Regions from separate parts of the Dehalobacter restrictus DSM 9455 genome, predicted to be linked through region 2. Evidence: predicted binding sites of a transcription regulator. Region 2 holds the regulator's gene; the other holds the start of a gene.
The links. The regulator NrdR, encoded in region 2, represses ribonucleotide reductase genes. The targets are predictions, from matches to a motif close to CACNANATNTNGTG.
Positions count from the first base shown of each region.

Region 1: DEHRE_RS12790 (vitamin B12-dependent ribonucleotide reductase) is a predicted target of NrdR. The motif match lies at 7,520-7,533, and genes of this name have one in related genera.

Region 1 covers NZ_CP007033.1:2,661,358-2,677,315, forward strand. Annotated here, with positions in the region: gene DEHRE_RS12740 (acyl carrier protein) at 1-3, opposite strand, end outside; gene DEHRE_RS12745 (beta-ketoacyl-ACP synthase III) at 3-986, opposite strand; gene DEHRE_RS12750 (MarR family winged helix-turn-helix transcriptional regulator) at 1,084-1,611, opposite strand; gene DEHRE_RS12755 (LysM peptidoglycan-binding domain-containing protein) at 1,800-2,156, shown strand; gene DEHRE_RS12760 (hypothetical protein) at 2,160-2,831, opposite strand; gene DEHRE_RS14520 (DUF1540 domain-containing protein) at 3,028-3,177, shown strand; gene DEHRE_RS12765 (hotdog fold thioesterase) at 3,259-3,642, opposite strand; gene DEHRE_RS12770 (sensor histidine kinase) at 3,627-5,276, opposite strand; gene DEHRE_RS12775 (HD domain-containing phosphohydrolase) at 5,296-6,354, opposite strand; gene DEHRE_RS12780 (DUF1294 domain-containing protein) at 6,494-6,769, opposite strand; gene DEHRE_RS12785 (zinc-ribbon domain containing protein) at 7,118-7,417, shown strand; gene DEHRE_RS12790 (vitamin B12-dependent ribonucleotide reductase) at 7,611-10,004, shown strand; gene DEHRE_RS15055 (hypothetical protein) at 10,132-10,302, shown strand; gene DEHRE_RS14525 (CDIF630_02480 family spore surface protein) at 10,318-10,488, shown strand; gene DEHRE_RS12795 (TetR/AcrR family transcriptional regulator) at 10,684-11,265, shown strand; gene DEHRE_RS15405 (YhgE/Pip domain-containing protein) at 11,325-11,645, shown strand; gene DEHRE_RS15410 (hypothetical protein) at 11,748-11,894, shown strand; gene DEHRE_RS15415 (YhgE/Pip family protein) at 11,899-12,948, shown strand; gene nifJ (pyruvate:ferredoxin (flavodoxin) oxidoreductase) at 13,055-15,958, opposite strand, start outside.
Region 2 covers NZ_CP007033.1:2,444,482-2,460,439, reverse strand. Annotated here, with positions in the region: gene feoB (ferrous iron transport protein B) at 140-2,161, shown strand; gene DEHRE_RS11790 (FeoC-like transcriptional regulator) at 2,184-2,471, shown strand; gene DEHRE_RS11785 (LolA family protein) at 2,568-3,293, opposite strand; gene htpG (molecular chaperone HtpG) at 3,673-5,550, shown strand; gene DEHRE_RS11775 (ZIP family metal transporter) at 5,558-6,274, shown strand; gene DEHRE_RS11770 (sensor histidine kinase) at 6,289-7,878, opposite strand; gene DEHRE_RS11765 (response regulator transcription factor) at 7,997-8,680, opposite strand; gene metH (methionine synthase) at 8,969-12,439, shown strand; gene DEHRE_RS11755 (hypothetical protein) at 12,550-13,293, opposite strand; gene nrdR (transcriptional regulator NrdR) at 13,571-14,029, shown strand; gene DEHRE_RS11745 (ribonucleoside triphosphate reductase) at 14,112-15,958, shown strand, end outside.

The sequences.
Region 1 (15,958 bases), 220 kb from region 2:
CATCACTTACCCCCTATGGTCCATTTAATCAGCATCGCGCCATAGGTGAGTCCTCCTCCAAATCCGACAAGAACGAGCAGATCCTCTTTATGGATTAACTTCCCTTTGGCCATTTCATCCAAGGCAATTGGGATACTCGCACTCGAGGTATTTCCATAACTGGGAAGGTTGACATAAAACTTCGCCTGATCCACCTGCAGCTTTTTGGCCGCTGAATCGATGATCCGCAGGTTCGCCTGGTGCGGTATGATATGGTTAATGTCTTCCAGCGTATAAGGTGTATTTTCAAGTATCTTCAAAATACACTCAGGTAAAATATTGACTGCAAATTTAAAAACTTCCCGTCCGTTCATTTTGGCATGTGGGGGCTTTGCTTCCTCGGCCTCAATAAAGACGTTCTTGAGCGGAAGGGCAGGACATTCCAAACATTCGCCTTTGCTCCCATCAGAACCGATTACTTCGGAAATGATGCCTTGATTTCCTCTTTTGATAACCGCCGCGCCAGCCCCGTCTGCAAACAGGACACAAGTGCCGCGGTCTTCCCAGTCCGTTATTTTGGAAAGGGCCTCGGCACCAATGATCAGTGCCTTTTGATACATCCCTGTTCTGATAAACTGGGAGGCAATGCTGAGTCCAAAAATAAAACCGGTGCAAGCCGCACTGATATCAAAACAAGCTGCCCGGCTGGCTCCGAGACTATTCTGGACAAAACATGCCGTTGACGGGAAAAAATAGTCCGGTGTAACCGTGGCCACAATAATCAGATCAAGCTCCTCAGCGGCAACTCCGGCATCATCAAGCGCTCTGCGGGCGGCTGCAACTGCCAGATCCGCTGTGGTTTCCGTCAGTGAAATTCTACGTTCTTTGATCCCTGTCCGGGTACGGATCCATTCATCGCTTGTGTCAACAATCTTAGACAGATCATCATTCGTCACCCTGTTTTCAGGAACATAGCTGCCAGTGCCAATTATCTCGACGTCATACATATTTCCAAATTTCCTTTTCTCTCATATTATTTCGTTTATTATCATCCATTACGAATCTTCTGTTCGTTTACCTTTTTCATGTATCTTTTATCTCTTGTTAATGGTTAAAGGAATACTTCGAATCAAAAAATTCGGTGAGTTTCTGCAATGATTCGATTAAAATATTCTCCTGTTCCCCTAATCCGAGAAGCATATGCTTGACCATATCCAGATGGAATTTTTCATGAATCCTGTAGGCAAGCTTTCCCCTTCGGGTCAGACTGATCCTGACAATTCTCCGGTCTGCCTCATCCCTTTGTCTGGAAACGTACTCCTTTTTAACGAGGTTATTGATGAAAGAAGTAAGCGCTCCGACAGTGATACCCAGATCAGCGGCAACCTGAGACATTGTCCTGTCCTGATACATTCCAATCGCTTCAATCGCATGCAGTTCTGAGATAGACAAATTATTTAATGGTCCTTTCTTAATCTCATTCTGCTCTACATCTAGAATTTGATTAAATGTTCCAATCAGAAGTTCATTTAAAACAGTACGAAAATTTGTTTCCAACCTTTCACTTCCTCTCAGCGCATAATCAAAGTTTACCTTATTTTTAATTTGGTTGTCAAATATTTTAGTATTCAAACTAACTTGTACATCTCCTGCTTTAATCTGAATATTTTAGAAGTATTTTCACTATCCCTTTATGGATTTTCTTATTCTAACCTTTAAAACGAAAAAAATTTGGGGTTGGGTTTGTCCTTCTGTCCGGCAGACAGGTAATCCTTTCATACAATGAGAAGAGAAAAAATATCTGCTGGGAGTGAGCTTTCATGACCTGTCCGAAAGGAACAATCCCATATCAAATCAAGCCGGGTGATACTTTTTATAGCCTTGCCCGCAAATTCAATACAACTGCAGAGGCAATTGCATCGGTGAACACAGGAGTAAACCCAAATAACCTGAAACCGGGGGTCTTGATCTGCATTCCAATCAGGAGGAGCGTTGTTTCATGTCCACCAGCGAACCGTTATGTTATCAAAGCAGGTGATACCTTTTCCAAATTGGCTGGTAAATACCACCTTTCAACAACTTCGCTTATCTCACTGAACCCCGGAGTTGATCCCACGAACCTGCGGATCGGCCAAATGATCTGTCTTCCTGTCAAGAGACGGAGAAGATCCCGCTAAGGACTATGTGATCAAAGATATAAGAAGTGACAGAACAAATAAATTCCAGAAGGATTCCACAGCAGCCATGATTTGCGTCCCGCTTTTTTCCGGTGTCACATTAAAAGTTTCCCCCACTGAAATACTACCAATGCTTAAAGAAAGAAACGAAATAAACTGAGTTACACGCGTTTTTCCGATTGTCCCGGAAAAGGAAGACGGATAAAGCGAGTAGACCAGATTAAAGAGCAGTGCAAAAAACAAAATGACTGTTATCAGCGGAAGAATAATATCCTTTAGTTTGGCGTCTTTCCTTTCCTCGAGGGTTAACGTTTCGAAGATATATGTCCCGGCGCCCAGAGAAGCAATGATCGCATAGATATTAACAAAAAAAATAAATTTTGAATATCCTCTGCTGAAACTGCGGCCGTACAAACTAAATCCGACCGTAAGCGCGGCCGCAGCTCCAAAAATTGCCGGCGTAAGCAAAATCAGATTGGCTCTGGACGGAATCGAAGGTTCAAAGAGAGGATGGATGCCGTTATTCCAGCTATTTTGCTGCATTGGACAGCCCCAAGGCTTTCTGGGATTGCCCGGCTGCGGTTGATAATAATAATTTACCGGATTGCTGTGGTTTACGGCATATCTGTAATTAAAATCATTCGTGTGAGTCACCCCATTCCAAAAAATGATCATGGCAATAATAATATATGCGGCCTTCTTCAATAATTTTCCATTTATGCAAGCCTTATGAAAAAAGACGCCGAGGCGTCTTTAGAAATTTATTGATTTTGCTAACCACATAGTAAATTAATTTTTGTTCATAATAATAAGAGGTATAAACGCCAAAGCTTTAACGTTAATAAGATACTCGCCCAAGGAGGTGAAAAAAATGGGTTCAATTAAATGTACAGTCACCGAGTGTCATTACAATAAAGATGTCATGTGCGATGCGCCGATGATTCAGGTGAATCACAGAGGGGTCAAGTATTCCCAAGGCTCGGAAGAGACACAGTGTGATACCTTCAAACCTCAGAAGTAATGAATGCCAGACGTATGAAATTCCAGAGCCCATGTTCGCACCATGTCACCGTTAGTATGGTACGAACATGAGCTTTCTATTTTATTGTTTTCTGTAAACCGTTCCCTGAAACATGGCGATGAGATTGTCTTTCTCATCCGTGACTTCAACCAGATAGGTCGCTATTTTCCGGTTTAGGGATACTTCTTTGGCCCTGGCGGTGAGTATTCCCAGACCGGCAGCTTGACAATAGGTAATACTGACATTTACGGCAATTGCCGTACCCTCCCGGGAATTCGACGCTGCAGCGAGTGCCGAATCCGCCAGCGTGAAAATGGCTCCGCCCTGAGCGATCCCAAGCGCATTTAAATGGCGCTCGTCTATCTTTAACCTGGCCTCAGCTGTTCCGGCTTCGGCTTTGAGTATTTCTATCCCAACATATTTTGCAAAAATATCCTTACCCATTTCCTCTAATATGTTATCCATTTTGTCATCCTTTCTGCCGAGCCGGCATGAACCAAAGGAAGTTCAAACCAGAAATGGCTTCCCTTTCCCTCTTGACTGTCAAATCCAAGATTTCCGCCCATCAGTTCAATTAATTCTCTGGCAACCGGCAACCCAATCCCGGTACCTTCGATTAAATGGTTGATATTCGATGCCCTGAAAAAAGGATCAAATATCTTACCCTGTTCTTCCAACGGAATGCCTAAACCACTATCGATGATGCTTAACCGCAGCCACCCATCAAACTCCTGACAGCTGGATTCAACCATTCCATTATCAAAACTATATTTAATCGCATTCGAAAAAATATTCAGCAGCACTTGTTTCAAACGGATCTGGTCTGCCGCCACACAATAATTCTCACACCCGGAATACGCTGCCGTGATCGCAATTCCTTTCAGATCAGCCAGAGGCTTGACTAAATTGATCGAAGCTTCTAGGACAGGTTTTATTTCTACCGGTTTAATCACGACATCAAATTTGCCTGTTTCAATCTTCGCGAGATCAAGGACTTTATTAATCAGGTCAAGCAAGTGGTTCCCTGCTTTATAGATTTCTTTGACACTCTGCTTCTGAAATTCGTTTAAAGAAGCCTCCGTATCGATCTCCAGGAGTTGGGCAAAGCCCATAATCGCATTCAGGGGTGTTTTAAATTCGTGGCTCATACTCGAGAGGAATTCCGATTTGGCCAGGCTGGCCCGTTCAGCCTCCATCTTGGCTGAAATAAGCGAATTCTCCAGCGCCTTCCTATCGGTAATATTCCTTACGGAGATGGAAACACTATGCCTATCATTGTCAATAAGGGCTATCCGTGCCTGATACCAACGGACGCCTTTTGAAGTGTTCAGGAAATATTCAAATACCTCCGGTTCCTTGCCTTGAATAGCACGATTGATCAAGGTCATGTTGATCTTTGCGGTCTCCTCATCCATAACGGAATAAAAGGAGGAACCAATGATTTCAGCAGCCGGTCTAATTAAAATACTCTGATCATTTGTCCAAGCATTCCGAACGATCCCGGATTCATCTACTTCAAAAATAGCATCATCAATGGATTTTACCAGGGCCTGCAGATTTTCTTCCTTTTTCCTGATTTCAGACTGGTAAACTGTCAGATTGGCATCGAGATGATGCAGCCGTTTACCTAATTGTACGACTGAGACTGCCGTATCCTGCAACTCTTCAATGAAGAAATCCGGTTGTTCCTGGAGGTGCTGTCCTGTACCGATATCAAGGACCATCTGCTTAATCCTGGCCAGAGGGTCCGAGATCGCCTTGTTTATTCGATGAGCTTTCCGGTAAAACATGATGATAAATATACCATAGAAAATAAGAAGACCTACAATGATAAAACGGCCAATACGGTACAATTGATCGCTTAAACCGTTCAGCGCGGCATAGAGCTTTTCTCCCTGACCAGCAATCGGCATACCTGATACTTCTTTATGCAGCCAGAAGTGCGCGAGAATGAACATAGCAATAAACACCAATCCCATGATAATCAATGGAATGAGTGCTTCGCAAACATAGGTGCGCCAAGTCCACTGGAAAAGCGGTAGCTTTTTCTTTAACTCTTTTGACCTCATTCCAACACCGCCGCCGTTTATTACATTCAATGACCATAGGCAGAACTTGTTATTTATAGATTTCCGTAATTTCCCTGATTACCGGCATAATTTTCAGAAAATGATCGACAAGAGAAGGATCGAAGTGTGTGCCTCTACCTTTTTCTATCTCAGCTGAGGCTTCGTCGATTTCCCACGCCTTCTTGTAAGGACGCTCCGAAATCAAAGCATCAAACACATCACAAATGGCGGTGATTCGTCCCACCAACGGGATTTCCTCTCCTTGAAGCCCGTTCGGATAACCGTTTCCATCCCATTTTTCATGATGATACAGCGCAATCTGCTCAGCAAGCTTAATCATTTCCGCTGAACTGCCGGCCAGGATCTGAGCCCCTTTAACGGTATGGGTTTTCATTTTTTCCCAATCATCAGGAGTGAGTTTTCCTGGTGTCAGCAGTACTTCGTCGGGAATGCCAATTTTCCCAATGTCATGCAGCGTACTGGCATGAAACATTAGTTCACAGTCTTTTTCCGGCAATCCGAAGGCTTTACCAAGTTCATACGTGTATTTGCTCATTCGCAGAATGTGATTTCCTGTCTCGCTGTCCCGAAATTCTGCGGCTCTCGCCAGCCTGTGGATCAGTTCAACCTGCAAATCTTCCAGTTCTTTTGTTCTCTCCTGGACTTTATTGACCAGTCTGCGGTTGTTCTCTTTGATTTCGTTGTTCAGTAAACGTATTTCCAGTATATTTTTGATTCGCATCAGAACTTCAGCATAATCGAACGGCTTCCCAATAAAATCTTTGGCGCCGAGCGTCAAGGCTTTCAGTCTGTGCTCCTGATCGTTGTAGGCTGTAATGGCAATGATCGGAAGAAAGTCATCCTCTTTGACTGCATTCAACTGCTCCATTACCTCAAATCCATCAAGGTAAGGCATCCTTAAATCCATTAAAATCAGATCGGGATTATGCTCTCGATATAAGGACAGGGTTTCCCTGGAATCAGTGGTGGACATGATATTGCTGTATCCCGACATTTTTAACAGTTTTTCAAGTAACAAAATATTTACAGAATTATCGTCGACGATCAGTATTCTGGCCCTTGAAATACTATCAGTATTTATCTTCATCCGCCTCCCAATCTTTCACAAATCAACTGCTTATTAATGAGGAAATTTCCGGTCAGCCGGCCACTATATCTTAATATACCTTATTCTTATGGGAAATTCTAGATAAAAAATGTTTATCCTTGGAATCTCTACAAATTTTTTAAAATTTTTGCAGAAAATAAACAAGAACAGATATATTCAATATGATCAGAACAGGGATACCGTATATAAAGGCCTTATGCTTGGTTTTGTGCCGAAAGAAACGCATGGCCAGATAGATCCCCGGAGCACCAAATATCAGTCCTGTAAGAAAGAAACGGCGTTCAGGGACCCGCCGGCCTCCCCGTTTGGCCTTATATTTGTCCCACCCCATAACGGAAAAACCATAAATATTTACAAGGACAATGTATCCCCATATAAGCCAGTTATATTCCATATCTGCAGCCTCCTTGCTCAGTTAAAAACCATTTATGACCAAAATCATACCATGAATGAGACAGGAAAAAAATACGCAGAGAAATGCTTGAAAAGATATTAGGACTAAATAGGACAAAATATAAAGATATAGGACAAAACATAAAGATTAATAGAAAAAATGCTGAGAAGTTTGAAAAATTAGCCAGAATACTTTATACTTTGTTTTGACAATTTGTATTTTTTTAGTTATACTAAGTATTGCTCGTTAATATTTGAGGGATTAGAAGACCTTCTCGACTGCCTCAGGCTCAGGGAAGATGTCGAATCAACTTCCAATGAGGCGGGTAATAAATCTAGGAGGTCATTTATGTATAATGACAAAACACTAAGTTGTAAAGACTGTGGCCGTGAATTCACTTTTTCTGCATCCGAGCAGGAATTCTACGCTGAAAAAGGATTCACGAACGAACCAGGCCGCTGCCCCGAATGCCGTTCAGCAAGAAAAGCACAGAGCAGAAATGGTGGCTATTCGCGCCCTCAACGTGAAATGTTCCCTGCTGTTTGTTCTGCTTGTGGCAAAGAAACCACAGTACCTTTCCAACCTACTGGTGACAAACCTGTTTATTGCCGGGATTGCTACCAACCCCGCTCCAGAAACAACTGGTAATTTAATTGTTATCAGACCCTTCCGGGTATCTTACCCGGGGGGGTTTTTGTTTTGAGAGCCTATTTATTTTTTATGATTAATTTTTCCATTTGACCCCTTGACTACCAGATATAGTATCTGTAAACTTTATATAGTACTACTTGTAGTTTACTAACCGGATTTACAGTCCGAATGAATTTTGGAGGTATAAACGTTGCGTAACAATACGGAAGTTTGGAAAAAGTGGCCCAAAGCCAATCTTTCGCCGAATGCCAGAGTTGTCCTGGAACGGAGATATTTGAAGCAGGAAAATGACCAAAAATGCGAGACGCCGGAAGTGATGTTTTACCGGGTTGCTTCGGTCATTGCCGGCGCTGAAGAAAAGTATGGTAAGAATCCGCAGGAAATTGAAGATTTGACCAAAGAATTTTACACGGTCATGGCTAATTTGGAGTTTATGCCGAATTCGCCGACACTGATGAATGCCGGGCGTGACCTTGGACAGTTAAGTGCCTGCTTTGTTTTGCCGGTCGGGGACAGTATGGAGGATATATTTGATGCACTGAAACATGCAGCAATTATACATAAGTCAGGCGGCGGAACAGGCTTTAACTTTTCCCGGCTGCGCCAGAAGAACAGCATGGTGCGTTCCACTGGAGGGGTTGCTTCCGGTCCGGTTTCGTTTATGAAAGTCTTTAATGCCGCTACGGAGGCTGTCAAACAAGGAGGAACAAGACGCGGCGCCAACATGGGCATTCTTCGGATCGACCACCCGGATATTCTGGAATTTATCAGCTGCAAAGAAGATAACCGAGATATTAACAACTTCAATGTTTCGGTTGCTGTAACGGAATCATTTATGAAAGCTGTGGAAAATGACACGGAATATGACCTGATTGACCCTCATTCTGGAAAGTCGGCAGGTAAGCTCCCCGCCAAACAAGTCTTCGCTAAAATTGTTGACCACGCTTGGCGGAACGGTGAACCAGGCATGATCTTTATTGACCGGATGAACCGCGATAATCCGACGCCGCATATTGGCGTGATTGAGGCTACCAACCCCTGTGGCGAACAACCCTTACTCCCCAATGAAGCATGCAATCTTGGCTCCATTAATTTAAAGCTTATGGCGGCGGAAAAGGACGGAAAGACCGTAATTGACTGGGAGCGTTTAGGCTATGTCACAAGGCTCGCGACCCGTTTTCTTGATGATGTGATTGATATCAACCAATATCCTCTTCCCGTAATCGAAGAAATGGTCAAAGGAAACCGGAAAATTGGCCTGGGTGTTATGGGTTTTGCAGATTTGATGATTCTTCTGCAGACATCCTATATTTCCGAAGAAAGTACAGCCTTCGCCGAAAAGATTATGGAATTCATCCGTACCGAATCCCGTATAGAGTCCCAGCGACTGGCCAAGGAACGCGGTACCTTTCCTAATTATCAGGGTTCCATTTATGACGGCAAGATCGAATTACGCAATGCTACACTGACTACAGTTGCCCCGACAGGGACGATATCGATGATCTGCGGTGCTTCCAGCGGCGTGGAGCCGCTCTTTGCCGTGGCCTATACTAAAACGGTCATGGACGGTACGGCACTGATTGAGGTCAACCCGCTTTTTGAAGATTATGCGCATAAGTATGGCTTTTACTCAAAGGAGCTTATGTCCAAAATTGCCGAACGAGGTAACGTCTTCGGTTTGCCGGAAGTCCCGGAATGGGTACAGAAGGTCTTTGTTACCGCGCAGGAGATCTCTCCTGAATGGCATATCCGAATTCAGGCTGCTTTTCAAAAATATACGGATAATGCGGTTTCCAAAACTATTAATTTTGCAAATACAGCTACCTGCGAAGATGTTGCCGAAGCGTTTCGTTTAGCCTTTGAGCTTGGCTGCAAAGGAATTACGGTCTATCGGGACGGCAGCCGTGAACAGCAGGTGCTGTCTGCCGGAACGAAAGAAACTGCCAATCCGGCGGCTGATTTCAAAGCCACAGCTGAACCTGAGACGACTGCAAAGCTCGAGACCACCACTGAATCTGAAGCAACCGCTTCTGCACCGATGCCTACCATCAAGCCGAGGCCCCGCCCGCCGGTGACTGTCGGCGTCACTGAAAAGATTAAAATTGGTTGCGGTAATCTCTATGTTAGCGTAAACGCCGATGAAACCAGTATCTGTGAAGTGTTTACCAATACGGGAAGAGCCGGTGGCTGTTCTTCCCAATCGGAAGCAACCTCCCGCCTAATCTCGATCGCGATGCGTTCAGGTATCTCTGTTGATGCTATCATAGAGCAGATCCGTGGAATCCGCTGCCCCGCCTGCATCCGAAGAGAAGGTGTCAATGTCACCTCGTGCCCGGATGCAATCTCGCGGGTAATCAAAAAGTATAAGGATATCGGCGTAAACGGTAATTCTGCGATTATCAATCGCAATAAAACGGAAGAACCTGTCCTTTCGGATGATTTGAAGAAAACTGAAAAAGCCGTAATTAAAAAAGCTCAGGCCGCCGTCGCGATCGACAATGCCTGCCCTGAATGCGGAATGCCCGTGAATCACGAAGGCGGCTGCATGGTCTGCATCCACTGCGGCTATTCCAAATGCGGGTAAAATAACGACTTTTGAAAATGCACAGCCAATACACAGTCATCATTTTCCATTGATGACTGTGTATTTTTTTCTAAAAAATATCAAAAACTACAGGCAGCGAATAATTCTTGGTGAGGTGAATCACGCGATGGCGAAAGACAGACGCAAAGTCAAAGAAGTATTGACAACCAATAACTCGCTTGCTTGGGGTCACCTGAACAACACTCATCCGATGCCGGCAGGCTCGATTGCTTTTGCCAGTCCGCAGGCGATTGGCGGGATGGCTGAAGATAGAAGACGGTCCCCGGATAAAGCGTAGCGGAGGAATAGAAAAGTGGCCAATAATAAAAAGAAGGAAACTTTTATGGCGAACCCTGTTGAGAAACATACTACCGCTGCCTGGGACAGCCGCTTTGAAACAAAGAAGCCTGTATCAAATGTAGGCATTCCCGGAGAACTTGAAGTTCGCAATGCCAAAGAATATGTGGACTCTAACGAAAAATAAACAATTTGGGTCAAGGGGCTGTTGCAAAACGAATAGTAATCATTCGCATGCAGCAGCTCCTTTCCTATTGTTAATTACTTTAATGTAGAAAAATGCTTTCTTCTTGTGAATGATAAACTTTTTCTCTTGACAAATAAATCCTTAAAACATAGTATTTATACTGACTAGTCAGTATAAAGTGTAAAGGAGAAAGGGATGACAAACCAAAAAGATAAAGCAATATTTCAGGCTGCACTTCAATTATTCGCTGTCAATGGGTTTGAACGAACGACAATGGAAGACATTGCCTCTCAGGCAAAAGTTGCCAAAGGGACATTATTTTACCGGCACAAAAGCAAAGAAGAATTATTTGTCAGTATGATTCGCTGGACTATCGACCAATTTGTCGCAACAGTTAAAGAATCAGCCGAAAATGTAGAAGGAGCAATCCAACAGTTAGAAAAGTTAATTGAGGTTCAAACAAAGCTTTCCTTTGAACATCCTGAGTTTGCAAAAGTACTTTTAAGCGAAGTTTGGGGAAGACAAGACAGGCAACTCCTGCTGCGTGAAAGTTTAAGAGAATATTTGCAATTCATTGAAAAAATTATTCAGGAAGGAATAGAAAAGAAGGAAATCAGGCCTTTGGGCCCGGAACTTCTGGCTGTCTCCATATTTGGCATGACAGCGGCAGCAAGTCTTCGCATCCTATTATCCAATCAGAAGATCTCTTACGAAGCCACCGTAGAAGAAATCAAAGGGTATTGGTTAACTGGGATCAAATTATCAGAAAATCTTTGAAAAAACAATAGGAGCTGCAGTAGCTAATTAGTTATAAATAGCAGTTTGGAGGAAATGTCATGGCATTAGAGAAAAAACGTTGGAGAAAACGAGCAGTTATTGCAGCTGTAATCATTCTTCCCCTCATATACAGTGTATTTTTTCTTTCAGCGTTCTGGGATCCGTACAGCAAATTAGAGAAGCTTCCTGTGGCTTTTGTCAATCAGGACCAGGGCGCAGTTATCAATGGTAAGTCAAGAAATTTAGGAAATGAGATCACTGAAGAACTAAAATCCGATGAAAACATCAAATGGGTTTTGACTACGGACGCAGAAGCAAAGACAGGAATACAAAACAGAGAATATTATGCTGAAGTTTCGATACCGGCCGATTTCTCATAAAAAATAGCTTCGGCAGATAAATCAGATAAGAATGAGGGCATCATCATCTATCAACCGGAAGAGAAAAGAAATTTCCTTGCTGTCCAGGTTCTGAACAGAGTCATGCTCGAATTTAAAGATAAGGTTTCACAAAAGGCGACCAAAGAAATCGTCAGTGAAATGACGACCGAAATGAAAACGATTCCTGAGGATTTAGGTGAACACCGCCACTTTAGTCAGCCGTTCCCAACAGCTGCAGGCAGGAAGTAAACAATTGAATGACGGCATCGCATTAATCGATAGCAAGTCAAAAGAACTCATGAATGGTGCAACGCAATTGGCAAGCGGGGCAAATCAGTTAGGGACCGGCTTAAATCAGCTATCTGGTGGTGTAGGACAGTTGGCGGAAGGTTCCGCAGAATTGGCAGCTGTGTATCCACAACTAAATTCTGGTATCCAGACGGCTGCCATGGATATAGCGGCAGCTGCCCAAGGAAGCAGTGAACTGAACGCCAGTGCGGCTAAGTTTCCGGATGGCGAACAGCGGCTTCTAAACGGTAGTCAGACCTTGAATGATGGCATCAACGAGGCAAAGACTGCGGTTGCGGATTCAATCACAACAGCAAATGACAAAACGGCGAATCTTTCTGGACTCGATACCTACGCAGCAACACCTGTTGCGCTTAATCAGCTGAGCATTGATCCAGTGCCGAATTATGGAACAGCATTTTCACCGTATTTTATTTCGTTGTCATTATGGATCGGATCAATCCTCATGCTAATTGTTATTTACCTTGATCCGGAAATCAATTTTGAACGCCGTCTTTCAAGATATCTGCCTGCGGATCCAAGGTTTATTGGATTCTCACTGGTAGCTGCAGTTCAAGCGGTGGCATTAGCTCTTGTTTTACAGCACGGATTGCATCTGGTGGTGAAGAATGTTTTCATGTTTTATGTCGTGTGCATTCTGATTGCTTTATGCTTCACCGCCATTGTGGATTTTTTGATCGCGAACCTCAAGGATGTTGGCAAGTTTTTGGCACTTTTTTTACTGATCCTTCAGCTTACCGCTTGCGGAGGAACCTTCCCACTGGAGCTTGTACCACAATTCTTTGATATCGCATATCCATATTTACCAATGACATACGCAATCAATGCACTTAAAGAAGTAATATCCGGTGTCAACTACAGCTTTCTGTATGAGAATCTGTCTATATTGGGAGGCATCACAGTTGTAATTTTTGCAGTAAATCTACTGCTGAGCATCAGAGCAACGAAAAAGCAAAGGGAAAAATCCGCTGTTGAAATGACCGTTGTTTCATAGACAGGAGGTCATCTTCTTTCAATAATCGAAGGGGCCGTTGCAGAACGAATGAAAGTAAATTCGTCTGTAACAGCCCCATATAATTCTATAGCCGAATAATTGTAGATTAGGATTGGGAGGTTGCCATCTTCCTGTAGCTCTCATAACGTTCAGCAGCATGTTGTTCCGCCAAGCTAAACATGTCTTCGGCAATCTCAGGGAAAACGTTTTTCAAAGAAGCATAACGGATCTCGCTTTCCAGGAATTCTTTAAAGTTTCCTTTGGGTTCTTTGGAATCTAGGATAAACGGATTTTTACCCTGCTGCTTAAGATCCGGATTGTACCTGTAAAGATGCCAGTATCCTGCCTCTACTGCTTTTTTTTGCTGGGCCAGGCTCATCCCCATCCCGTTCTTAAGACCATGATTGAAGCAGGTGGAATAGGCAATGATCAGGGACGGTCCGTGATATCTTTCAGCCTCTGTAATCGCTTTGATCGTCTGCATCATATTCGCTCCCATTGCAATCTGGGCGACGTAAACATAGCCATAGGATATCGCCATCATGCCAAGGTCCTTTTTCCGGATCTTTTTGCCTGCGGCGGCAAACTTGGCAATCGCGGCTGTCGGGGTCGCTTTGGAGGACTGCCCGCCTGTATTGGAATAGACCTCCGTATCCATTACAAACAGGTTGACATCGTCCCCGCTGGCCAGGACATGATCGACACCATTATAGCCGATATCATACGCCCAGCCGTCCCCGCCGATTGCCCAAACTGAGCGTTTGACGAGATAGTCCTTTCTCTTCAGTATTTCACGGATGACAGGAAGACCCAAGGCAGCGTTGCCGTTCAATACCTGAAGCACTTTGGCGGAAGCGGTCAGCGACCTTTCCCCGTCCTGGTACGCATCGAGCCATTCTCTGAAAGCTGTCTTGATTTCTTCGGACAGCTCCATCGCCAGGGCTTCCTGCATCAGGGCAGAAATTCTTTCTCTGATCTGCAAAGCGCCGAGGTACATGCCGTATCCGTACTCCGCGTTATTTTCAAAAAGTGAGTTGGCCCAGGCCGGTCCTCTGCCCTCGGCATTGGTCGTATACGGGATGGAAGGGTAACTTCCTCCCCAAATTGAGGAACAGCCTGTCGCATTCGCGATCATCATACGTTCCCCGAAGAGCTGCGTCAGCAGTTTGACATACGGCGTTTCCCCGCAGCCCGGGCAGGCACCGTTAAACTCCAGCAGCGGACGGATAAACTGGCTTCCTTTTAAGGTATTGCGGTCCATACGGTCTTCCTTGGGCCGGATGGATAACGCATATTCCCAGTTTTCCGCTTCCATTTCGATTTCGTGTTCGGCTGGTTTCATGATTAATGCTTTTCCCGGAGCAGGACAAATGTCGGCACAGTTCATACAGCCTGTACAGTCCAGAGGGGCAATCTGTATACGGTAATGCAGGCCCTCCAGTCCTTTTCCGGCAGCTTCCTTCGTTATAAATGTCTCCGGTGCCTGGGCTTTTTCCTGATCATCCAATAAAAAGGGTCTGACCGTCGCATGCGGACAAATATAGGCGCACTGATTACACTGAATACATTTGTCTATCTGCCATTCTGGAATCTGGACTGCAATACCGCGTTTTTCATAGGCTGTTGTCCCGAGAGGCGTACTCCCGTCCTCCATCCCCAAAAAGGTACTGACAGGAAGCTCATCTCCCTCAGAGCGCGCAATCGGCCGCTGAATTTTCTTGATAAATTCGGGTTCTTCTTTGAGCTCCGTTTTTTGATCCTGGGCACTCTCCCAGGAAGCAGGCGCCTCAATACGGATAAGCCGGCTGATGCCTTGATCTACGGCGGCTTTGTTCATTTCAACGATCTTCTGCCCTTTCCGGCCGTAGGTTTTTTCAATCGAATTTTTCAGATACCGGACGGCATCTTCAATCGGTATGACATTCGCCAGCTTAAAGAATGCGGCCTGCATCACCATATTGATCCGTCCGCCCAGGCCAATCTGCGAAGCAATATCAATTGCGTCTATGACATAGAAATGGATGTTGTTTTGAAAGATCGTTTTCTTCAGGTATGCCGGAAGATGCTCTTCAAGTTCATCAAGGCTCTTCCACGGGCAATTCAAAACAAAAGTGCCATTTTTTTTGATTCCTTTCAGGAGATCATAATGGTAAATGAACGATTGATTATGGCAGGCAATGTAATCCGCGCTGAAGACCAAATAGCGGGACTTAATCGGACTTCTGCCGAATCTGAGGTGGGAAACCGTTGTCCCTCCTGATTTTTTGCTGTCATAGGAAAAATAGGCCTGGGCGTTAAGGTCGGTATTGTCCCCTATAATCTTTACCGCCGATTTGTTTGCCCCGACAGTCCCATCGGAACCAAGCCCCCAGAACTTGCAATTGATGGTCCCTTCCGGGGTTGTATCCAGCCATTCGCCCTCCGGTAAAGAAGTACCGGAGACATCATCCACAATCCCGATGGTAAAATGATTTTTTGGTTTGTCCTGTTTCAGATTCTGGTATATCGCCAGGATCTGAGAAGGCGTTGTGTCTTTGGATCCTAGCCCATACCTCCCCCCCACGATAACCGGCTGATAGGCTATTTGTTCCGGAGTCCCATCCGAGGTGTGCCTGAATAATTCTAGAATATCGAGGTAGAGCGGTTCGCCTAATGCTCCCGGCTCCTTGGTACGGTCCAAAACCGCAATTTTTTTGACGGAAGCGGGTAATACATTAAAGAAATATTTTGCCGAGAATGGCCGGTAAAGATGAACGATCACCATCCCGACCTTTTCCCCTCTCTTCTGCAGAACGTCAATCGTCTCTTCAACCGTGTCACAGACTGACCCCATTGCCACAATGACATTTTCAGCATCCGGTACTCCGTAATAATTAAAAGGGTGATAGACCCGTCCTGAAATTCTTTCTATTTCCCGCAGATAGCCTTCTACAATATCCGGGACCTTCTCATAAAACGGATTGGAAACCTCCCTGAACTGAAAGTAGACATCCGGATTCTGCGTTGATCC
Region 2 (15,958 bases):
CTATCATATATAGTCTTTGATTATGAATGATAAGCACCGCAAATGATACCTTGTTAAAACAGGAATAGACAGCAATAAATATTGAAACAAATATTGTACGAAATGCTTAATCGCAAGAGTTTCAGGGGAAGGATAACAGATGGAAAAGAATTTTACGATAGCTCTCGTTGGAAACCCAAACTGCGGGAAAACAAGCATTTTTAATGCGTTGACAGGCGCGAGGCAGCATGTTGGCAATTGGCCGGGAGTAACCGTTGAGAAAAAAGAAGGTACGGTCAGTTTCAACGGGAATGAGATCAGCGTAATTGACTTACCCGGGGCGTATAGTCTTTCCGCCAGTTCGGAAGATGAAATGGTTGCGGTAAACTATATTTTGCAGGAAAAACCCGATGTTGTTGTGAACGTGATTGACTCAGCAAATCTGGAGAGGAATCTTTATTTCACGTTACAGCTGATTGAGATGGATACAAATGTAATCATTGCTTTAAATATGACAGATGAAGCAGTGAAAAAGAATATTTTCATCAATACAGCGAAACTTAGAGATGCTCTTGGCGTATCGGTTGTCACTACAGTGGCAACGAAGAACAAAGGGATTTGGGAGCTGCTAGAGACTTCAGCGGCAATGAAAGTAAAACCAGGCCGGCCCGTCCAGCCAGACTATTGGCAAACGATGAACCGGGAATCTGGAGCTTTGGCTGAGGCCCTGGTCGAAGAAGGTATTGCTGGTAAAGAATCGGCGAACTTGGTGGCTGTCAGGCTGCTGGAGGATGAGGCTTTTGCTCAAACGCAAATAGCAGGTTGTCCTACCCTGGAAAAACTGGCTGACAAGGAAAAAGACAGAATAACCAGCCGTTTTGGTCTTGAACCCGGAATCTATCTGGCAGACCAGCGTTATATCTTTATCGGCCAAATCATTAAGGATTGTGTCCGTAGGGAAACGCCTCCGCAAAGAGATCTGACAGAAATGATTGACAGGGTCGTGACAAATAAATGGATCGGGATTCCTTTGTTCTTTGTAATCATGTTTTTGCTGTATCAAATCACAATGGGTCTCGGCAATAATGTTCTTGGGGGCTATGTGGACAGCGCCTTCGGGATCCTGGGGCGGTATGTTTCCGGCTTGCTGGTAAACGCTCCGGTCCTGGCCAAGTCCTTTGTCAGCGATGCCCTGATCGGCGGGGTGGGTTCTGTACTCGTATTTGTCCCGATGATGTTTACCATGTATTTCTTGATTTCTTTTCTCGAAGACAGCGGTTATATGGCCAGGGCAGCCTATGTTATGGACCGGCTGATGAATGCTGTCGGGCTGCACGGAAAAACGGCCGTTGCAATGATTGTCGGCAGCGGCTGCAATGTGGCCGGAATCATGTCCACCCGAACCTTGGACAGCCGGAAAGACCGCATGATCGGCATTTTAATCAGTCCGTTTATTTCCTGCAGTGCTAGGCTTCCAGTCTATGCGCTGTTTGCCGGGGCATTCTTCAGGGGCAAAACGATCGGCATCATACCGTTGGCAGGATTGGTCATTTTTTCACTGTACCTTTTAGGGATCATGGTTGCTGTTGCCGCGGGGAAAATCCTGAGTGAAACACTGTTCAAACAGGAAAAATCCTACTTTGTTATGGAACTTCCGCCTTATCGTCTGCCAACGCTGAAGAGCCTGATACAGCACATGTGGGAAAAAACGGAGTCGTTTGTCAGAAAAGCAGGGACTGTGATCCTCGGGATCGTCGTTCTGATCTGGATACTTTCTGTTTTCCCAGTCGGCGTTGAACCAGGCAGTACCGAAAGTCTCCTTGGAAAATTAGGCGCAGTCATCGCACCTGTATTATCCCCGGCTGGTTTTGGCAGCTGGCAGGCTTCTGTAGCACTTCTTGTCGGGATCGGTGCCAAGGAAGCAATCATTGCGACGTTCGGGTTGGTTTACGGGGCAGGCGAAGGAATGCTCGGAACAGTCTTAGCACAGCATTTTACGCCGCTCTCCGCCTATGCCTTTATGGTAATGACCCTACTTTATTCACCCTGTGCAGCGACAATCGGAATAATTAAAAAGGAGACTAATTCTGTTAAATGGACACTGTTTTCTGTTCTCTACTCACTGATCATTGGCTGGATCGCGGCGGTGCTGATCTTTCAGCTCGGTTCGTTGTTCATCTGAAGAATAGGCAGGAGGTATTGCGATGCTGATCAATTTGTTAACAGAAATTGCCGATAAACAAGCAAACTCCTTTTCTTCGCTGGCAAAAAAATTAGACCTCGATCCAGAGATGATCAAACAAATGCTGAATGACCTGCAACGACTTGGATACCTGACTGCGGATAATGTAGCCTGCGTCAATGAACCATGTAAGGGGTGCGGGGGCTGCTGCAGCAAAGGAAACGGAGAAGCGGGAGCAATCTTGTGGACGCTCACGGCAAAGGGGAGGGTACTTTTGGAAAGTTTAAAAAAAATACTGCCAACAGTATAAAACAATTAACAGTATCTTCTAGATTTAAAGTTACGCTTGTTTAGGAGTTCACCCTAGCAGTTGGAAATATGAAAAAACCATTCATCCTATTATCTGTTATTTATTGCTGTCGAGATTCATCATGCCGTTAATGTCGACCACTTCCATTCCTGACGGCAGGTCGAAAGTCCCAGCGGGTACGGCACCTGTTCCAATTTGCAGGTTTTTGAATTCCATAGTGGTCATCTCGCCCCCTGCCTCATATTGGGCCTTCACAACAATGCCGTACTCGGTGCTGATCCATTCCTTGACAGTTGATCCTTCGCTGGTGAAAGTAAGGACTTTGCACTCCATGCCATTGACCGTTTCAGTCCCGCCTATTGTATACTTAGATTCAACGAGACCACTGACATAATCAACAGGGGTGGTGATGTCCGGACCGTTATATTCACTTAACGTCATTCTCATGGCGCTGTTCTGACCCGAGATATAAGTAGTAAACTCCTTCTTGGACTTATCAAAAATAAAAGTCATCTTTGGGCCGTTAAAGGTGCCCTCCATTTTCATTTTCTGATCCTTGAGCCAGACTTTGCTTTCCGAAGATGCTCCGCCGCCAACAATCACATAATCATAGGTCATCTCTTTGACCAGCTGTCCTTTTCCGATCAGACCGGATACAATTTCATTATCATCAGGTAAAGTTTGCGTTTCTGTTTCTGTCGGAGCCGAGGTTGCTTCATTTTGGGCAGCTGATTCTTCTTTCCCGCCGCAGCCGGATAAAGCCCCAACGCAAAGAAGCAGCAAAACGAGCAAAAGCGCAAGATACCGTCGCGTCAATCTCATGATATTTTCCTCCTATACCTTCTTTTGTATTCGGATAATGGAATTTAAAGATTTAATCATTCCATAAGAATGATGGCAACTCTATTAGCGAATAAATCTTCAAAAATGATATTTTGTTAAACGATATTTCGTTATATTATTTTTCGTGATGACTCGTAAAAAGTCCTTTATATACGTATCATTTTATTCCAAAAATTAGAACACCATCCTGAATACTGGAATATTTTTTTTGGTTTCAGTGATAAAAAGTCAGAGGAACAAGTATTTGAAGGAACAAGTATTTGAATGTTAGATTTTTTTCCATTCCATGGTATAATATGATGGTCGATTTTTGATTCGACCAAAGCACAGCCATATGAAATGATTGGGAGGGTTGGTAATGATGAATAACAATGTTGAAACTAGGGAGTTTCAGACAGAAATCACCCAGCTGCTGGATATTGTTATTAATTCTCTCTATACGGAGCGAGAGATCTTCTTAAGAGAATTAATATCCAATGCAGCTGACGCTACGGAGAAACTGCGCTACTGCAGGCTCACCGAAAATGAGATAAGCGAATCCGAACAGCCGCTGGAAATTTCCATCGAAACGGATGAAGAAAAGCACACGCTTACCATTACCGATAATGGGATCGGAATGACCAAAGAAGAACTAATTGAAAATCTGGGTACGATCGCCCATTCAGGATCCAAGGAATTTATCAGACAGCTGACAGAGGTCAGGAAGGCCGGATCCGGAAGCAATACCGATTTAAGCCTGATTGGACAGTTCGGCGTCGGATTTTATTCGGCGTTTATGGTTGCGGAGAAAGTAACACTTTATACCCGCTCTTTCAGACCGGACTCTGAAAGCTGGATCTGGTCTTCAAACGGAGCAGGAAGCTATTTAATAGAACCGGGTGACCAAAGCAATTATGGGACCAGGATCGTTCTCCAGTTAAAAGAAAATGCCTATAATTTCAGCAAAGCTGACGAAATCAACAGGATTATCAAACAGTATTCGAGTTTTGTCCCTTATCCAGTGAAAGTCAACGGTGAAAAGGTCAATACCGTCGAAGCAATATGGACGAAAAACGCATCTGAAATCAGTGAGCAGGAATATACGGAATTCTATAAATATATTGACAATGCTTTTGACGAGCCATTCTACAGAATGCACTTTTCCTCCGATGCACCGCTTTCCATTAAAGCACTGCTGTTTGTGCCCGGAGAAAATTATGAGCGGTTCGGCTTCAGTAAAATGGAGAGAGGCGTTAACCTATTCTGCAAAAAAGTCCTGATTCAGGAAAAATCCGAAGCCATCGTGCCGGAGTGGATGCGGTTTGTACGCGGCGTCATTGACAGTGATGACCTTCCCCTGAACATTTCCAGGGAGACCCTTCAGGACAATGCGCTTGTCGCCAAACTGAACAAGGTAGTCACTGGCAGATTTTTAAAGTATCTCGAAGAACAAGCCAAAGATGATCCGGCCAAATATAATCAATTTTGGGAAAAATTCAGCAGGTTTATCAAAGAAGGAGCAGCTTCGGACTATGCCCACAAGGACGCACTGGTCAGGCTCCTGCGCTTTGAATCCAACATGACGGCTGAAGGTGAGCTGATTTCACTGGAAGGCTACGTCGGAAGAATGAGAGAGGAACAAAAAGCGATCTATTATGTCAGCGGCTCCAACCGTAAAGTGATTGAATCCGGGCCGTATCTTGAGATCTTTAAGGACAAGGGCATTGAAGTGCTTTATACGTATGAACCGATTGATGACTACATCTTAAGCGGGCTTCCAGAGTTCAAAGAGAAGAAGATTGTTGCGGCCGAACAGGACAGTCAGGATCTGCCGGATTTAGATGCTGAGCAGCCCAGTAATGCCGAAAGTGATATTCCCGAGGATGAAGTGAAGGCCTTATTGGATTGGTTCAAAGAAACTCTTGGGGACAGGGTAACCGAGGTGCGTGCTTCCAAACGTCTCGTGGACAGTCCCGCTGTTGTGCTCAGCTCATACGGAACGCATAGCATGCAGAAAATGATGCAAATCATGAATAAGGATATGGAAGGTATCCCAGCGGGGATTTTGGAGATTAACAGCCAGCATCCGGTCATTCAAGGAATCAATGAGCTGCGCAAGTCGGGCGACACATTTGCTGCGGCAGCGGCAGAACAGATTCTGGAAAACTCCCAGATTGCCGCCGGGCTGATCGTCGATCCCAGGAGTATGGTCAGCAGACTCTACAACATCCTGGAAAGAGCGGTTGTGAAGAAATAATACCGGAGTGATTATTATTACCATTCTACTCTACGGGTTGATAGCAGGTCTGGTTACCGGGCTTGGCGCTGTCATCTCTATCTCGATAAAAAATATCACGAACAAGATACTTTCAATATCGCTCGGATTTGCGTCAGGAATCATGATCGGGATATCTGCCTTAAGTCTGATTCCGACCAGCTTGGACATGAGCAACAGTATCATTTGTATTGCCGGTTTTGCAGCCGGGGCTCTGTTCTTGTTTCTGGTGGATATTTCAATGCCGCACATTCACAAGGTTGAAGCGGATTTGAGTAACTATGCCAAGATGGGGTATTTTATCGCGCTCGGAATTACACTGCATAATCTTCCCGAAGGGATCGCGATCGGCGCGACCAGCGAAGTATCGTATCACATGGGTATCATGACAGCCTTAACAATCGGTCTTCATAATATTGCTGAAGGTCTTTGTGTGGCGATGCCGCTGTGTCTCGCCAACGTCCGTAAATCGAGGGTCGTCCTGATCACGACCATGACCGGTATGTCAACGCTGCTCGGTACCGGGCTGGGAATGATTCTTGGCCTGATCTCTCCGCTTATCATCGCTTTCTTTCTGGCGTTTGCGGCCGGAGCAATGATCTATATCAGCAGTGACGAACTGATTCCGAAAAGCCACCATTCCCACAGTGAATATGCCAATGTCGGCATCATGCTCGGCTTCATTCTGGCATTAATCCTGTCATAGAATTATCTGTGGCATCAATTACTTTGTGTCATCAAGCTATCGTTTTTCACGAGAACCAGCGGGAAAAAAATCGTAAAGGACGTTCCTTCTCCAGGGGTGCTTTCGACCCGTATTTCTCCTCCGCGAAGGTACACCAGTTCCGATACGATTGCCAGGCCGAGTCCCGATCCTTGGCCTTTTCCATGGGAACGGGAACGGTCTCCCTGGAAAAATCTTTCAAAAATATGAGGAACGTCTTCAGCCGGGATTCCTTCACCGTTATCCTTGACGGATAGAATAAAACGGGAATTCTCTGATTTGGCGAGGATATCAATCGTTCCGCCGGAAAGTGTATGTTGAATAGCGTTATTAACAAGATTGTACAGAATCTGTTTCAGTTCATCAGGTTTTAATGGAAGCACTTGCGACGTATCCAGGACTTCCGAGACGAAATCGTCAATTGTCCGGAAATCCTGGCCGTTGAATCTGAAAGTACGGTCTTTAAGCAGCGGGGCCAAAAGCGGCATAAGTTCAGGAAGCACATCGTGCAGTCCGGAATTGAGCTCTTCGGAATGATCGCTGTTTATTTCTTCTTGGGCAATCCGATTTAAGGTCAGAAGACCTTCGGTAAGCCTGATCAGTCTTTCTGTCTCGATCAGCATAGTCTGATGGGCAGCATCTAAAGTTTCTTTATCTGTCATACCCGTCCGCTGAAGTATTTCCAGGAAGCCTCTGATCGAGGTCAGCGGAGTCCTGAGTTCATGAGAAGCATCGGCAATAAACCGGGCCATTCGGTTTTTAGCCGATCTTTCCGTATTTAGAGCATTTTCCATCTGTCCGAGCATATGGTTTAAAGCTTCCCGAAGCTGCTGAATTTCCGAAGCGGTTTTATTCATATACGGAAGGCGCAGGTCATAGCGGCCGGCGGCAATCTTGCGGGCCGTATAGGAAATGTTCAGAAGCGGTTCCAATGGTTTCTGCAAAACCAGCGCCGTAAAAAATGTACTGAGCAGAATAATGATGATCGCGTTAAAAGTATACCCTCTGAGATTTCGGCTCAAGATCAGGTCCTGCTCAGCCAGCGGCTGACCGATCAAAGCATAGCCCGCATAGGGCTGAATATCGTTGTTTTGTTCCAGGGGGAGACTGTTTACCGAAAGCTGGTTCGTTACGACCGGGGCCACCATCAGCATATACTGCTGTTCGTCGGTATCCTCAAAAATAAAACATCCGCCGGATCTCGCCTTCTCAGCAAGATCAAACTGCAGTTGGCTGCGGCTGAGATTAGGGACCGTGCTGTTCGCTTTGCCGTAGCTGTAAACAATCGATTTAAGTTGATGGTCGCTGGTATAAAACGCCACAAAATTTCCCGGGCGGAGTTCGGAGAATCTTCCCGGAGGAAACTCACTGCTCGAAAGCCAGCTCCCCATACTGTTCCGTATGGCGTAATAGTCTGAAAGCAGGTTCTGCTCCACGCTCTGATACAGGGAATTTTTCAAGGAAGTATACCGAATAGCCCCAATTAACGTAAAAAAAATGATATGGCACACCCAGAAACGCAGCAGGAGCTGCCCTACAAGGGATTGCCGCCAAATATTCAATTTTTCCAGAGGATGAATTTTCATGATGATCTCCCTAATGTGATCATACTTAAAGCACAACAATTGAAATGTTAAACATTCAATGCGTCATGATATTCCTGTGTAAAATGCTTGATATTTGATATCTCGTGCAGACTGCCGGTTACTGCTGCTCCGTCTGCAGGTGGTAACCGAGGCCCCTGACGGTTTTAATAATTGTATGGTCCAGATCCCCAAGTTTCTCTCGAAGATAGCGGATATATACCTCGACGATATTGTCCTCTCCTTCAAAATCGTAACCCCAGATGTGAATCAGGATTTGTTCTTTACTCAACGTTTGGTTGCTGTTCCATAATAGATAGGACAGCAGTTTATATTCAGTAGGAGAAAGCTGCAGAGGCTGATCATCGAGCAGGATTGACTTTTTCAGTTCATCGATCGTAAACCGGCCAATGGTTCTTTTGCCGGATAGATCCGGGAAACGGTTACGCAGCTGAACCTCGATCCGGGCCAGCAGCTCGTCAAAGTGAAAAGGTTTGACCAGATAGTCATGGGCTCCGAGGCGCAGTCCTTTGACAATGTCTTTGGATGTATCCTTGGCAGTCAGCATAATCATGGAAGCACCGGATATTTCCGGGATGGATTCACATAGTTCATATCCGTCCATGACCGGCATCATAATGTCAAGGATGATGACATGAGGTTCAAAGACAGGGATTATTTCCAGTGCCTTTTTTCCATTGTCCGCTGTTCCGATATCGTAACCCTCCTGCTTCAGCCCCAGGCTGAGCATCTGGCGGATTGAAGCGTCGTCATCCACGACAAGTATTCTGAATTTATTGGCCATTCGTTTATTCCTCCTGTGTCTTTAAAATACACGATTATTCTGAAAGGAAACTGAATACAGTCATATTTGTCTGAATATCGCCATATATTACTATTTTAACGGTTTGAGCAATTTTAACAAGAATTTTCTGCAGCTCAGAATATCCGGATATGCTGCTTAGAATATACAAAAATGATTACGCAGGAAATACGAAATGTATAGATTGGATGAATCGTATAATCATGGTAAAATAATATGATAAACCCAAGGAAAGCTTGGAGGAAAAGTTTGCAAAGAAGTGGTGAGACCATGAAACAACAGATTTTTAATGAATTGCTTGCGAGAAAAATTCTGATTCTGGACGGAGCAATGGGGACCATGCTTCAGCAGAAGAATCTGTCTGCTGAAGATTTTGGAGGGCCTGAGCAGGAAGGCTGCAACGAAATCCTGACGCTCACCCGTCCTCATATCGTGCGTGATATTCATGAGGCCTATCTGAAAGCCGGTGCGGATATCATTGAAACCAATACCTTCGGAGGTACAAATATTGTCCTTGGGGAATATCATCTCAGGGACAGGGATATGGAAATCAACGAGGCTGCGGCACGGCTGGCCCGCGAAGCGGCCGACAAATGGGCCACAGCGGAAAAACCGCGGTTTGTAGCTGGATCCATGGGTCCGACGACCAAGATGCTGGCCTTTGGAGGCGGTATTGCTTTTACTGACCTCGAAGAGGCTTATTACCGCCAAACTCTTGGCCTTATTAAGGGAGGCGTCGATCTGTTGATCGTCGAAACTTGTCAGGATACGCTGAATATCAAGGCGGCAGGACTCGGAATCCAGCGTGCCTTTGCTGAACTTGGGTGGAAAGTGCCGCTGGTCGTTTCCGTGACGATTGAACCCTCGGGTACGATGCTCGCAGGGCAGAATATTGAAGCCTTATATATTTCGATACAGCACCTGAAGCCGGTTGCCGTCGGCATGAACTGCGGTACCGGCGCAGAACTGATGAACGATCACCTTAGAACATTGGAGGGAATTGCCGCTTGTGCCGTGAGCTGTTACCCGAACGCTGGGCTACCGGATGAAGAAGGCGGTTATCGGGAAACTCCGGAAGAGTTTGCCGGAAAGATGGCCGCTTACGCAGCCAAAGGCTGGCTGAACATCGCCGGCGGCTGCTGCGGGACGACGGACCGCCATATCGAAGCGCTGGCCGCAGCCCTGGCCAAGTATGCTCCAAGACGGACAATGGCAGCGGAACGGAGCAGCATCACCGGGCTTGAACCGGTCTGGCCCGAAGAAGACAACCGCCCGCTTCTGGTCGGCGAGCGGACCAATGTGATCGGTTCCCGCAAATTTAAGGAACTGATCGCCGGTGAATATTATGAAGAAGGTTCCGAGATTGCCCGAAACCAGGTCAAGAAGGGTGCTCAGATCATAGATGTCTGTGTGGCTAATCCCGACCGGGACGAACTGGAGGATATGGTCAGTTTTCTACCCCATGTTGTTAATAAAGTCAAAGTGCCGCTGATGCTGGATACGACCGATCCTGCGGTTTTGGAAGCTGGACTCCGGCTGATCCAGGGCAAAGCAATTATCAATTCGATCAACCTTGAAAATGGACGGGAACGCTTCGATGATGTTGTTCCGCTGATCCGAAAGTTCGGGGCTGCAGTCGTGGTCGGATTAATCGATGAACAGGGTATGGCCCTGACCCGGGAGCGCAAGCTCGAAGTGGCCGGACGCTCTTACGATCTGCTGGTGTATGAATATGGTCTTTCGGCTGCCGATATTATCTTTGATCCGCTGACATTCCCGGTAGGGACCGGGGATGCTAAGTATCTCGGTTCCGCAGTTGAGACCATTGAAGGCCTGCGCCTGATTAAGGCCAAATATCCGGAATGCAAGACGATTCTTGGGATCAGCAATGTCTCCTTCGGTCTGCCTGCGGCAGGCCGGGAAGTGCTGAATGCCGTATTCGTCTATCTGAATACCGTAGCCGGGCTGGACTACGCGATTGTTAATTCCGAAAAACTAGAACGTTATGCGACGATTCCGCATGAAGAGAAAAAACTGGCCGAAGACCTACTCTTAAATACGAATGACCAGACCTTAAAAGCCTTTACCGATTTTTACAGAGAGAAAAAGGTCACGGAACAAAAACAGACGTCCAGGCTTTCCGTTGAGGAACGGCTGGCAGGAACGATTGTTGAAGGCTCCAAGGAGGGCCTGGAAAACGATCTGTACGAGGCCCTGACGAAATACCGGCCGCTCGAAATTATTAACGGCCCGTTGATGAAGGGGATGGAGGAAGTCGGCAGCCTCTTTAACAGGAACCAACTGATCGTGGCTGAAGTTCTGCAGAGTGCCGAAGTCATGAAGGCAGCGGTGACCATCCTAGAGGCCTATATGGAAAAAGCCGAAGAGGCGGTCAAAGGGAAGATCCTGCTCGCGACGGTCAAGGGCGATGTCCATGATATCGGTAAGAATCTTGTGGAAATCATCCTGTCCAATAACGGTTATAAGGTGATTAACCTTGGCGTCAAAGTCAGTTCTGAACAGCTGATTGAAGCGGCTAGGAAAGAGGCCCCTGATGCGATCGGGTTATCCGGACTTCTGGTCAAATCAGTTCAGCAAATGCTGCTGACGGCCCAGGACCTGCAGGCAGCCGGAATCAATACCCCGCTGATTCTCGGAGGCGCGGCTCTATCCCGAAAATATACCGAAGAAAAGATCGCTCCGCAATACGGCGGACCGGTCCTGTATGCGCGCGACGCTATGGATGGCCTGAATCTCCTGAATGGTCTGAAAAGAAAGTCAGCCAATGATTCCGGAAGCTATAACGCAGCTAAAAATAATGATCAGGCCGGTAATGCTGGTACGATTTCCGGTAACATCCCAGACAGTATCTCCGGCAGTATTTCTGACAACCACATCGAAAATAAATTTTCGCCGGTCAGCTTTGACGGACCTACCTGCCGCCCGCAGCATACAGCACGGGAGGTCCTTCTGGATTATCCGCTGGCGGAGATTATCCCGAACTTGGATCTGCCTTTTATCCTGAGGCGTTATCTCGGTGTCAAAAACAAACTGCGCCACTCTTCCCAGGAAGAAATCAAGGCAGCGGAAAGTCTCCTGCTGGATTCCGCAGATGTTTCTCAAGATAAATCAGCCAAAATCCAGATATTTGTTCAGGATTTCCTGGAAGAGATCCAAGAACACAAGCTGATTACGGTCAATGGGGTATTTGCGTTTTATCCGGCCTGTGCGAACGGAAATACGGTCGCTATTATGGATTCAAATATTGTCCTTGAAGAACTCAGTTTTCCGCGTCAGCAAAAAGATAATGGCCTTTGTCTGGCTGACTATGTCCGCCCCCGGAACAAGCATGTTGGACAGGAGCAGGCGTATGATTATCTTGGAATGTTCGCGCTGACCACGGGCCTGGGGATTAAAGAAAAGGCCGAGAATTACCGGGACAAGGGTGAATACCTGAAGTCTTTTCTTCTTCAGGTTCTGGCCCTGGAGCTGGCTGAAGCATTTGCTGACATCATGCATGAGAAAGTGCGTAAAATCTGGGGGATTGACAATGGCATCCGGGTTTCTCCGGGCTACCCGATCTACCCTGCACTGGAAGAACAGGCTAAGCTATTCAGACTGCTGAAACCGGAGGAGATTGGAATAACGCTGACAGAGAATTTCATGATGGACCCCGAAGCGTCTGTTAGCGCTGTTGTTTTTTCTCATCCCGAGGCTAAAATATTTAATATTAACCGTTGATCTCTGCAATAAACGCCATGAAATCCCGTCTCGAGACTGAGGCGGGATTTTATGCGTTTTTGTATCGTTAACCAATTTTTATAGAATCTTATTGTTTGTATTCGAATTTTTCAAAAACCATAGTTTTGCCTTCTTCTGCTAAATAGACTTGAAGCATAATTCTGATTTTGATCAAATAGTTCATAAGAATTTTGGACAGTTGGATTTTGAACAACAGGCTGGACGAAGGTACTCGGTGCTTCCTGGTTAGGAGAAGGAACTATCGGCCCGGGGACTATTTGGTTCTGCGGACGGATTCCAGTCGGGAAGGACTGAAGATTTTTACCAAAGCTAAACAAGCCTCTCCGTGTTTTTTGACGCTTTCTGTTTTGCTTTTCAATTTTTTTTTCTGCTTTGGTTTGTTTTCTCCCGCGTACACCTGCTTCAGATTCTATTCCTGTTTCTGTTCTTTTTGTCCTTTTTATACCTTTACTTGTATTAATAACTGTACCTGGACCGGTGCTTATTCCAGTACCGGTACCATTTCCTGATCCTGCTTCTGTCACCATTGTCTTTATTCCTGTGCCACTGTTTGCCTGGGGATTTCCGGGCAAGAGGAATGAAGGGGGATTTCCTTTAAAAATGACTTTATTAATAAGCGGATAGCCGACCCGGTTCAATAAAAAGGTACCGGTTTTACGGGCCATAGGAATACCTATTCTTTTAGCAAGTGGAAGTCCGACTTTCCTGGCAATGGGCATGCCAATTTTTTCAGCAACGAGGGGACCAACTTTACCGGCGATGTATGGCTGAAGTTCCCTCAGTACAATCGGTGCAACTTTTTGCAGAAGATAGGAGGGTTGACCAATACTCATGGGGATTCCTCCTTATGGTTATAATGGAATATATTTACAATAAAAGGATATGTTTTTTTGACGGAAGTGTGTTTGTCTTGATTTATTTATTTTGCAATGATTTGGGACTTAAGTAATGTTTTGCATGAAATCTTCAAGAACTAAAATCGCAAGCAAAACGTAAAATAATCCATATAGAAGGCCTTAGATGCATAAAAACGCCAATAAAAGGCTATTGCTTACTATATATAGTATTGATAAAATAAGGAATATACAAGATATAGGAAGGATGAGGGTATTGCGCTGTCCTTTTTGCCAGAGTGACGACACGAAGGTGCTGGATTCCAGACAAATTGAGGAAGGTACTGCTATCCGACGCAGGCGGGAATGCGATGTCTGCACAAAGCGTTTTACGACGTATGAGCGCTACGAGGATTTTCAGCTGATTGTCGTGAAAAAGGATGGCAGAAGAGAGCCCTTTTCCCGTCACAAACTATTGTCCGGATTGAACAAGGCCTGTGAAAAGCGTCCCGTGTCCACTGAGCAGCTGGAAACAATGGTCACTGATATCGAAAGAGAAATGCGTGATATCAACGACCGCGAAGTGCCGAGCGAATTGATCGGTGAGGCCGTCATGAAAAAACTGTTTGCAGCAGATGAAATTGCGTATATTCGCTTTGCTTCTGTTTACAGGCAGTTCAAGGATATTCAGAAGTTTATGGAAGAGTTGAACGGACTGGTAAAGCGTCGCAAATAAAACAGTCCCCCAATTGAGATCCTTGCGATAAAGACAGGATATCCATGCAAATAAATATATATGGGAGCAGGAGGACTAAGCCATGTACGTTGTGAAAAGGGATGGAAGAAGAGAAATTTTTAATCAGGAGAAGATTCGCAAGGCGGTAGAAAAGGCTTTTATCGCTACCGAAACCCCCAATGTCACCAACTGGGCGAAGATCGTTACCGACAGGGTATTCTCGGAATTAGAAGCTGCTTACAGTAAGAATGAAGGCTTCCAAATCGAGCAGATTCAGGACAAAGTCGAAGATGTCCTGATGCAGACAGGAAATACCAATGTCGCCAGAGCATATATAAGATACCGCTTCCAGCATGAAATCATTCGAAATCAGGAAAGCGCCAAAAACGATAACAATCAATTATTCTCTGATTACCTGGGGCTGGGAACCTGGGAAATCAAAGAGAATTCCAATATGGGATTTTCGGTTCAGGGGCTTAACCGGTTTGTAACCAGCAAAGCGACCAATGCTTTCTGGCAGTCCCTGCTTCCGTCTGAAGTCGGCAAAGCGCACGATTCCGGTGCTTTGCATAATCATGACATGGGAGATCTTGCTCCATATTGCGTCGGCTGGGATCTCAAAGACCTGCTTCTGGTAGGTTTTAGGGGCGCGGAAGGCAAAACGACCTCCAGACCGGCCAAACACTTTCGTTCCGCACTCGGACAGATCGTTAATTTTGTTTATACCTTACAGGGAGAAGCTGCCGGTGCTCAGGCACTCTCCAGCTTTGATACCTATCTTGCTCCGTTCGTCAGAGTGGATAACCTTGATTATAAACAAGTCAAACAGGGGATTCAGGAATTTATTTTCAATGTCAATGTCCCGACCAGGGTAGGTTTCCAGTCTCCATTCTTTAATATTACGCTCGATGTGCGGGCGGCCGAATCAGCCATCAAAGATGAACCCGCTGTCGTTGACGGCAAATTCCTGGATACGCCGTACCGGGAATATCAAGCTGAGATGGATATCATCAATATGGCGTTCTGCGAGGTCATGCTCGAAGGTGATGCTGACGGCAATATTTTTAGCTTCCCGATCCCGACGTATAACATCACGAAGGGCTTTGACTGGAACAGTGAAGTATCGAGAGCGATCTTCAAAATGACCGATAAATACGGAATCCCGTATTTTGCGAACTTTATCAACTCCGATATGAATCCGGAGGACGCCAGAAGCATGTGCTGCCGTCTGCGTCTGGACAACAGGGAACTCAGAAAACGCGGAGGTGGCCTGTTCGGAGCCAATCCGCTCACAGGAAGCATTGGAGTTGTAACCCTGAACCTGCCGTTGTACGGCTATCTGGCTAAAGGCAACTGGGATCAGTTCATCACACTGATTGATAACCACATGAACATCGCCCGGTCCTCGCTGCAGACCAAACGCAAAACGCTGGAGATCCTGACGGACAATGGCTTGTACCCCTATACCAAATTTTATCTGAGAGATATTAAAAAACGTTTCGGCAAGTACTGGACGAACCACTTCTCGACGATCGGTCTGGTCGGCATGAATGAAGCGATCCGTAATTTTACTTCGGACGCCGATGACATCACCACTGTTTTCGGACAGAATTTTGCCAAGGAAACATTGAACTATATGAGAGACCGCATCCAGGAATTCCAGGAGCAAGACGGAGACCTCTATAACCTTGAGGCAACGCCCGCGGAAGGTACGAGCTACCGTCTAGCCAAAATCAACAAAAAGCATTATCCCGATATGATTACGGCCGGTGACAATGAACCCTATTACACGAACTCCACTCACCTGCCTGTGGGCTATACCAGCGACCTGTTCCGCGCCGTGGAGCTTCAGGATGACCTGCAGACGCTTTATACCGGAGGGACCGTGCTTCACGGTTATCTGGCTGAAAGTCTCGATGATCTTGCCGT